Regions from separate parts of the Bradyrhizobium sp. 1(2017) genome, predicted to be linked through region 1. Evidence: riboswitches for the same ligand, from Rfam matches in the RefSeq annotation. Region 1 holds a riboswitch; the other holds the start of a gene.

Region 1 (4,183 bases):
CGACCGGCTCGCCAGCGGCTGGCGTGTCGTGTCGGTCAATCAACGGATCAGCTAGGCCTGTCAGGCACATTGGCCTGCGCAAAGGTTGCCATGCCGTTGTGAAGGCTGCAGGCGAGCCTCACGAGGGGGAGCGCGACCGCCGCGCCCGATCCCTCGCCGAGCCTGAGATCGAGGCTGATCAGCGGCTGCACGTTGAGCGCGCGGAGCACCAGCCGATGTCCCTGCTCCGCCGACTGGTGCGACGGCAGCAGGAATGGCCGGCACGACGGGTTGATCCGCACCGCCGCCAGCGCTGCGACCGACACGATGAAGCCGTCGATCAATACGGGAATGCGCGCTTGCGCAGCCGCGATGATCGCGCCGCAGATCGCCGCGATCTCCAAACCGCCGACGGCACACAGGATCTGCTCCGGCGCCGCTCCCGCAATGCCATGGCGCGCGATCGCAGCGTCGATCACGCGCGCCTTGTGCGTGCGGCCGGCCGCATCGACACCGGTACCGCTGCCCGCGATCTCCTCGGCGTTGATGCCGAGCAGGCTTGCTGCAATCGCCGCCGCCGCCGTGGTGTTGCCGATGCCCATCTCTCCGAAGACAAGAAGATCGGGCTGATGGACCTCCGCGCGCGCGACCGCACGCCGACCGGTTTCGAAGGCGGATGCCAACTCGGCAGGTATGAGCGCGGCTTCGACGCTGAAATCGCGCGTGCCAGAGCGCGGCTTGTCGGTAACGACGCCCGCCATCTTTCCTTGCGCGAGCGTGCCGGCGTCGATCACCTCCAGGCTGGAGCCGAGCTCGCGCGCCAGCACCGAAATCGCGGCGCCGCCGGCGGCAAAATTCGCCATCATCGCGATGGTCACTTCTTGCGGATAGGCCGACACGCCCTGCGCGACGATGCCATGATCGCCGGCGAAGACGATGATCGGCACGCGCGCGGCACGTGGCTGCCCGGTCGCCTGAAGGCCGGCCAGTTCGATCGCGAGTTGCTCCAGCCGTCCGAGCGCACCGGTCGGCTTCGTCAGTTGCGCCTGCCGCGCAATCGCCGCCTCGCGATGGACGGCAGAGATCTCGGCGCACTTTTTGTAGACCCATTCGGGGAGCATGCTGCCTCGCTTACATCAGGCGCTTGAGAATGTAGCTGTCCATGATCCAGCCATGCCGCTCGCGCGCCTCTTGCCGCAGGGCGACGATGCGCGGGCCGACTTCGGCGAGCGGACCAGACATGATAACCTGATCCTGCATGCCGAGGTAAGCGCCCCACCAGATGTGGAGGCCGGCCGGATCGAGCGACTGGAACGCCGCGCCGCCGTCGAGCATGACCACCACGGTGTCGACGCCTTGCGGCCAGCCGCCTTCGCGCAGGCGACGGCCTGTCGTGACCAGGAACGGCTCGCCGATGTCGTTGAGCGGCAGCGCATGCGCCGCACACAGCGCCTGGATCGAGGTGATGCCGGGCACGACCTCGATTGCCGGTGGTGGATCGAGCCGCCGCGCAATGCGCAGCGAGGAATCATAGAGCGAAGGATCGCCCCAGATCAGCAGCGCAACCCTGCCGTCGCCTTCGAGATGATTTGCGATCGTCTGCGACCAGGTCGCGGCCACGGCATCGTGCCAATCGTCCACGCCCTTGCGGTAATCCGCCTCGGCTGCGTCGCGCACGGGAAGATCGAACTCGGCGATGCGCGCACGCGCGCTGGTGAGCACCTCCGCGCAGATGGTCCGCCGCAGATCCGCAAGATCGGATTTCGCCGTCCCCTTGCGCGGGATCAGGACGAGATCGGCGGCGTTGATGGCAGCGATCGCGGCGCGCGTGAGCTGCGCGGGATCGCCGCAACCGATGCCTATCAGGGAGAGCGTGAGCATCGCGAGCGCGAAGGGCGGCCGCACCGGCCGCCCTTCGCTGATCTCTTACGCCGCGTTGTGCAGGCGCGGAGTGACGAGGCCAGGCGCGGTGACACCGCGCAGCGACTTTGCCAGCGCCAGCACGGCGAGATCGGCCAGCGGCTCGATCACGATGACCAGCGCATAGGAGGCCGCGAAGGTTGCGATGTTGGCGAGGTTGCTCATCGCAAAGCCCGAGCCATAGAGCGCCCAGAACGCGACCCAGGCGATCACGCCCGCCTGATAGGTCGTCGAAAGCGCCAGCGCCTGACCGTACTTCAGATCGACGTAGGCGGTGTTGCGACCGATGATGCGCGTGGCGATGGCCTGAATGGCGAACAGCGGCACCAGCAGCGTGGTCACGTTCATGCCGTATTGCGGCAGGTCCACCGGCTCGAACAGCAGGCCTTGAAGCAGCAGGCCGAATGCGAGGCCGAAGGCGGCAGGCGCAGCGCCGAACAGCAGGAACAGCGTCGAGCCGAGGATGAAATGCACCTCCGACACCCCGACCGGGAAGTGCGGCAGGATCTCGAAGAAAACGAACACGAGGGCCGTGGTGGCCAGCGTGCGCGCGGCGAACGAGCCGACGCCCTGCTCGCGCACGGTCTCGACTGCGAGCTTCAAGGCAACGCCGCCTGCCGCGATGCCGGTTGCGTAACTCAACACGAGCTTGGCGCCCGTCACCACTCCTGGCTCGATATGCATGGCTCAGATCCTTCCTGCTGTCACACCCGACGGCCTTGGCCCAAAAACGTGCACGGCCGGTCTCCTGGCTCGCGGTTCACTGGGGTTCTCCGGCCTTCCCGTGCCTTGCGGCCCAGTGGCTGATCGGAGCCCCTCACCGCTTACAGTCGCGGGGGCGGCTGGGGTTTTGGGCGCCGCAACTGGGTCCGCCCATCCCCATTCCCAATTATGCTCCGGCGCTTTGCGCCGCGTCGAGCACCATGCCTCTCCTGTGTGCCCCTTTCGCAGAGCTTGCGTCAAGGGGCGAAGCGCGGCGATCATGAGCGATAATCCCCCGCCAGCGCCCCGAACAGGATGACGGCGGCCGTGGAAGCGGCGCCGCCGCGCGCAAGCTGCTCGGCGAGCTCGGCAATGGTGGTGCGGACCAGTCGCTCGTCGGGACGGCCAAGGGATTCCGCGAACAGCGCCGGCGTATCCGCAGCGAGACCATGCTCGATCAATCTTGCGGCAAGCGCCGGAAAAGTGCGCCGGCCCATATAGACCACCGTGGTCGCCTCCGGATCCGCCAACGCCGCCCAATTCAGGTTTGGCGGCAGCTCACCGGTGACGTCGGCCCCGGTCACGAACTGCACCCGCCGCGAGGTGTGCCGCCGGGTCAGGGGAATGCCGGCCTGAGCGGCGGCGACGCAGGCGGATGTGACGCCCGGAATGATCTCGTAGCCGATGCCGGCATCGCGCAGCGTCTCAAGCTCCTCCTCGAGCCGGCCGAAAATGCCGGCATCGCCGGACTTGAGGCGCACCACGCGCGAGCCTGTCGCGGCATAGTCGACCAAAAGTCGGTTGACGTGGTGCTGCTTGGTCGAGGGCCGCCCGGCCCGTTTCCCCACTGCGACGAGATTGGCACCGGGCCGGGCGAGGTCGAGGATCGCGCCGGAGGCAAGATCGTCATAAAGCACGACGTCGGCCTGGCGCAGCCGCGCGGCGCCCTTCACCGTCAGGAGCTCGGGATCGCCGGGGCCGGCGGAGATGAAGGAGACAAAACCGCTCACCGGTCCTCCGCAATCAGATGGAAGAATGTGCCGGTGGCCTGTCCCCGCCGCGAGCCGGTCTCGGCGATGACCGCGCCGGTTGCGTCGTGCACGACCGCCAGCGGCGTGTCGGGCTGGGTGAGGATGGTCGAGTAGTGGAACTCGTGGCCGCGCAGGCGCGCGCCGATGTGATGCCCCGGCATCGGCGCAGCCAGTTCGGCAAGTCGATAGCCCAGATGCATGCGGCGCTTGGCAAAGCTGGTCTCAAGACCAAGCAGCCCCGCCATCTCATGGCTGATACCATCGCCGTCGGTCAGAGCGGCACCCAGCACCATATAGCCCCCACATTCGCCATGCACGGGCCTGGTCTCGGCAAAGGCCTGCAAGCCGCTGCGAAAGCGTGCGTTGGCCGCGATCCTGCCGGCATGAAGCTCGGGATAGCCGCCGGGCAGCCAACAGACATCGGCGCTTGCGTCGGGCACTTCATCGGCCAGCGGCGAGAACGGCACGATCTCGGCACCGGCCGCGCGCCAGCCTTCCAGCATATGCGGATAGACGAAAGAGAACGCCGCATCGCGGGCCAGCGCGATGCG
Region 2 (4,183 bases), 1.4 Mb from region 1:
TAGGCGTTCAAGATGCCGATCCCGATGCCGCCTTCGTTGAGGCCGCGTGACAGGCGCTCGAGAATGCCGGCGACCTCCGCATCGGTCGCGACGTTCTCGATCCAGCGGCGGTCGCGCATGGCATTGCCGAATGCCTCCAGCGAGCTCTCCGCATTGGAGCCCGTCATTGCGCCGATGCGCGCAAACGCCCAATTGGCGGCAGCGCCGTAGTTCAGCACGCGGCCCTTCCGCGCCTGGCGCTCATACCAGGACGCGACCGGCAGCACCCCGGCCTCGAGATCGAGCGTGGTCGTGACGCCGTCGAACGCCTGCATGCGGTCGGCCGGGACCGACTGGCCATGCGCGTGCAGATCGATGAAGCCGGGCGCGACCACGAGGCCGGTGGCGTCGATCACCCGCTCCGCGCCGCCGAGCGAGGAGCCGACCGCCGCGATCTTGCCGTCCACCACCGCCACGTCGCCGATGGCATCCATCCCGCTGGCGGGATCCACCACCCGGCCGCCAGAGATCACCAAACCGCTCATTCAACTATCCTCCGCGCTGAATTCGTATCAAGGCAGATTCTGAAGGGAACGACCACCTCCGCCGAGGCCGATGCATCATGCTCGTACGGAAGATCATTTGGCAGGCAGATCACAAACGCGAACGCGTTCTCGCGGCATGTTCTGCCCGAGCTGTGCTCTTCACACCCTCTCGAAAAAAAGGGCGCAGGGAAGACCGGGCACCGGCTGGCACCCATAAGACCCCTGCGCTGAACGAATGCACGCGCAGTGCACAGGGGAGACACAGGGCAGCCAAGACCAGGCCTTCCCTGCGCGATGGTTTGACGGCCTATGCCGCGCTCTCCCGGGAGCCGAGTTCCTTCTGGCCTCCCTCACCCCAACGAAATGCACGGCAGCGCGCCGGTTGACGCGATGACGCCTTCGCCAGGGCTTGACCGTAGCAACGACGGCCAGGACCACACGGTTTCGCCGTACGCGGACGACCCTGCTTTGCCAAGAGGCTTCGCAGGGCACGGGCGCCGTCCGTCTTCGCGGGACGTGCCATGCTCACGAGGTTCATCTCGCCCTGCACGCAACTGACCCGCCTTAGCGCCGCCCGCGTCCACCGCAATCCCAGCCCGCGTTCGTGACGACGTACGACCGCCCCTTTGGTGGTCTGGGATGGGCAACACATACGATAAATCCGAATTTCGGTAAAGTGGAATATTTTCAACGAAAAGGCTTGACACAGGATTGGGGTGTTTCGCCGACGTGCGGTGGAGGATCCCCGCATCGCCGATGACGGTGCGAGGCGCTGAACTGTCTCGGGAGAGCCAGTTGACAGCGCTTTGCAAATAAAACTAGGGTGACTGCGACGGTTCTCCTTCGGGAGATCAATAGGGAATACGGTGCGGGGATCCCCCAACGCCGTGGCTGCCCCCGCAACTGTAAGCGGTGAGCCTTCGCCAAATGCCACTGGGCCTGCGGGCCTGGGAAGGCGGCGACAGGCAACGACCCGCGAGCCAGGAGACCTGCCGTCAGTCGTGGTCACACGCGAGCACATTGGGCGGGGTGTCCTGGTGGGTGTTGAGTTGTCTTCCTCCTGAGGAAGCGGCCAGACTGCGTTCGCGGTGACGTGCCACGTTATCGCGAGCCTATTGATGATCTCCCGTATAATCTTCGCGCCACGGCGCCGCCGCGCGTTGCTCCGTTCAGTTGCATTCTCCTGCCTCGTGTTATCGACCGACGGCTGGGCACAGTCCCAAACGCCGGTCCAGACGCTCGCCCCCGTGGTGGTGCAGCCACCGGCGAGGCCGCCGAATGCCCGCAGCACCCAACGCAGCTCTGCTGCCGCCCGCGCCGCGCGGTCGCGCCAGCAGCGCAACGTGACTACCAATACACAAGTTGCCGCGCCGACTGGTCCTGTCTTCGCCGCACCGACGCTCAACCTCACCGGCGCGAGCACGGCCGGCAGCCGGCTCGGCCTGACGCGGCTGCAGACTCCGGCCAGTGTCGAGGTGATCTCCGCCGAGACCATCTCCGAACGTGGCCAGCAGAACATTCTCGACGCGGTCACGCAAAATGCCACCGGCTTCACCGCGAGCCCGGCGCCGGGCAATGGCGGCGTCTCTTTCAATACCCGCGGCTTCACCGGTCTCGGCTCCGTGATGACGCTGTATGACGGCACCCAGCTCTATATCGGCGCCGGTACGGTGACCTTTCCGTTCGACACGTGGTCGACCGAGCGCATTGAGGTGCTACACGGTCCTGCGTCGGTGATGTATGGCGCGGGCGCGGTGGGCGGCGCCATCAACATCGTTTCGAAACTGCCATTGTGGGTCCCTCGCAACCAGGCCGAGGTCTCGCTGGACACGAACATGACGCGACGCATTGCTGTAGACAGCGGCGGTCCGGTCAGCAAGGACGTCGCATACCGCATCACCGCCTCCGGCAACATGTCCGACGGCTGGGTCGATCGTGACGACACCTCGAATGTCGCGCTTCATGCCGTGGTTCAGGTCAGGCAGAACGAAGACGTCACGTGGACGCTGTCCACGGACTATGGTGACCGCAACCCGTCCCGCTACTTCGGCACGCCGCTGATCAACGGCAGGCTCGATGAATCTCTACGCTTCAAGAACTACAACGTCAGCGACAGCCACATCCGCTATCAGGATAGCTGGAACCAGGTGAAGACCGATTGGCAGGTCGCCGATGGAATTTCGATTCAGAACACGCTTTACTATTTGAACTCCAAGCGGCACTGGAAGGACGTCGAAAGCTACGCCTATATTCCTGCCACCGGCCTGGTCAACCGAACCAGCTACATCGAGATTTTTCACGATCAGCAGCAGGTCGGCAATCGCATGGACGCGAAATTCCGCGGGCATGTCCTTGGCATGGCCAATGAGTTCCTTGCAGGCTTCGACGTCAACAGCATCAACTTTGCCCACACCAACAATTCGCCCTATGGGGGCTCGTCGTCCGTCAATCCGTTCAATTTCATCCCAGGCGCATTCAACAGCCCGAACGCCACGGTTCCCGGCTACGGCAGCGTGACCAATCAATACGCGCTGTTTGCCGAGAACAGGCTGTCGGTCACCGAGCAACTGTCCTTGATTGCCGGCATACGTCAGGACGAACCGACGATCACGCGCACCGACTATGTTTCGCCCGCCAACAGCTTCGAGAAGTCGTTCTCCTCGACAACCTGGCGCGCAGGTGCGGTCTACACACCGGTCAGGGATCTCGCTTTCTATGGCCAGTATGCCACCGCGGTCGATCCGGTCGGAGGGCTGATCTCCCTGTCCTCCGCAAACAAGAACTTCGACCTCGCCACCGGCAGACAGATCGAGATCGGCGTCAAGCAATCATTCTGGGGCGGCCGCGGCGAATGGACCTTGGCCGGCTACGAGATCGTGAAGAACAACCTGCTGGCGCGCGATCCCAACATTCCGTCGTTGACCGTCCAGGTCGGCCAGCAATCGTCACGCGGTGTCGAAGCATCAGTGGGTTTCCTGCTCGATTACGGCTGGCGTATCGACGCCAATACAGCCTTGCTGCGCGCGAAGTATGACGACTTCGTGCAGGCGGTCGGCGGCGGCAGCGTGAACTATGCCGGCAACGTACCCGTCAATGTGCCGCAGCACGTCTCCAATATCTGGGCGACCTGGGCCTTCGCCCCGAACTGGTCGGCCAACGCGGGCGTCCAGATCGTCGGCAAAACCTACGCGGACAATGCGAACACGGTGACACGCCCGGCCTACAACATCGTCAATGCCGGTGTGCAATGGAGGCCCGATCCCAACACCACCGTGTCGTTCCGCGTCTACAACCTTTTCGATGAGGTCTACACGACGTCGGGCGGCACCACTCAGTGGCTGCTCGGCATGCCACGCACGGCGCAGCTCGCCGTCAACGTGAAGTTCTGAGCGTGGCACGCGCGCTGAAACGCGCACTCCGGCGATGGCTGTACATCGGCCACCGCTGGGTCGGCATCGTCACCTGCCTGTTCTTCGCCATGTGGTTCATTTCCGGCGTGGTGATGATGTATGTCGCTTTTCCCGGCCTCTCCGACAAGGAAAGGCTGGCAGCACTTCCTGCTATTCAATGGGAGAAGGTGAGGCTCTCGCCGGACGACGCGATGAAGGCGGCAGGCGCCACGCGCTATCCGCGCGATCTCCGGCTTTCCATGCTGGCCG

Evidence for each region. Region 1 has a riboswitch for cobalamin ahead of HAP40_RS14200 (energy-coupling factor ABC transporter permease). Riboswitches for the same ligand answer to the same signal wherever they lie in the genome.
Region 2: linked by a shared signal. The riboswitch ahead of HAP40_RS07955 (TonB-dependent receptor) and the one ahead of HAP40_RS14200 (energy-coupling factor ABC transporter permease) in region 1 are both predicted to bind cobalamin.

The regions. Positions count from the first base shown of each region.
Region 1 covers NZ_CP050022.2:3,029,638-3,033,820, reverse strand. The annotation lists gene HAP40_RS14215 (histidine phosphatase family protein) at 1-55, shown strand, start outside; gene cobT (nicotinate-nucleotide--dimethylbenzimidazole phosphoribosyltransferase) at 48-1,100, opposite strand; gene cobF (precorrin-6A synthase (deacetylating)) at 1,111-1,860, opposite strand; gene HAP40_RS14200 (energy-coupling factor ABC transporter permease) at 1,906-2,583, opposite strand; cobalamin riboswitch at 2,621-2,840, opposite strand; gene cobA (uroporphyrinogen-III C-methyltransferase) at 2,880-3,611, opposite strand; gene HAP40_RS14190 (cobyrinate a,c-diamide synthase) at 3,608-4,183, opposite strand, start outside.
Region 2 covers NZ_CP050022.2:1,647,637-1,651,819, reverse strand. The annotation lists gene HAP40_RS07960 (amidohydrolase family protein) at 1-524, opposite strand, end outside; cobalamin riboswitch at 1,341-1,535, shown strand; gene HAP40_RS07955 (TonB-dependent receptor) at 1,643-3,913, shown strand; gene HAP40_RS07950 (PepSY domain-containing protein) at 3,916-4,183, shown strand, end outside.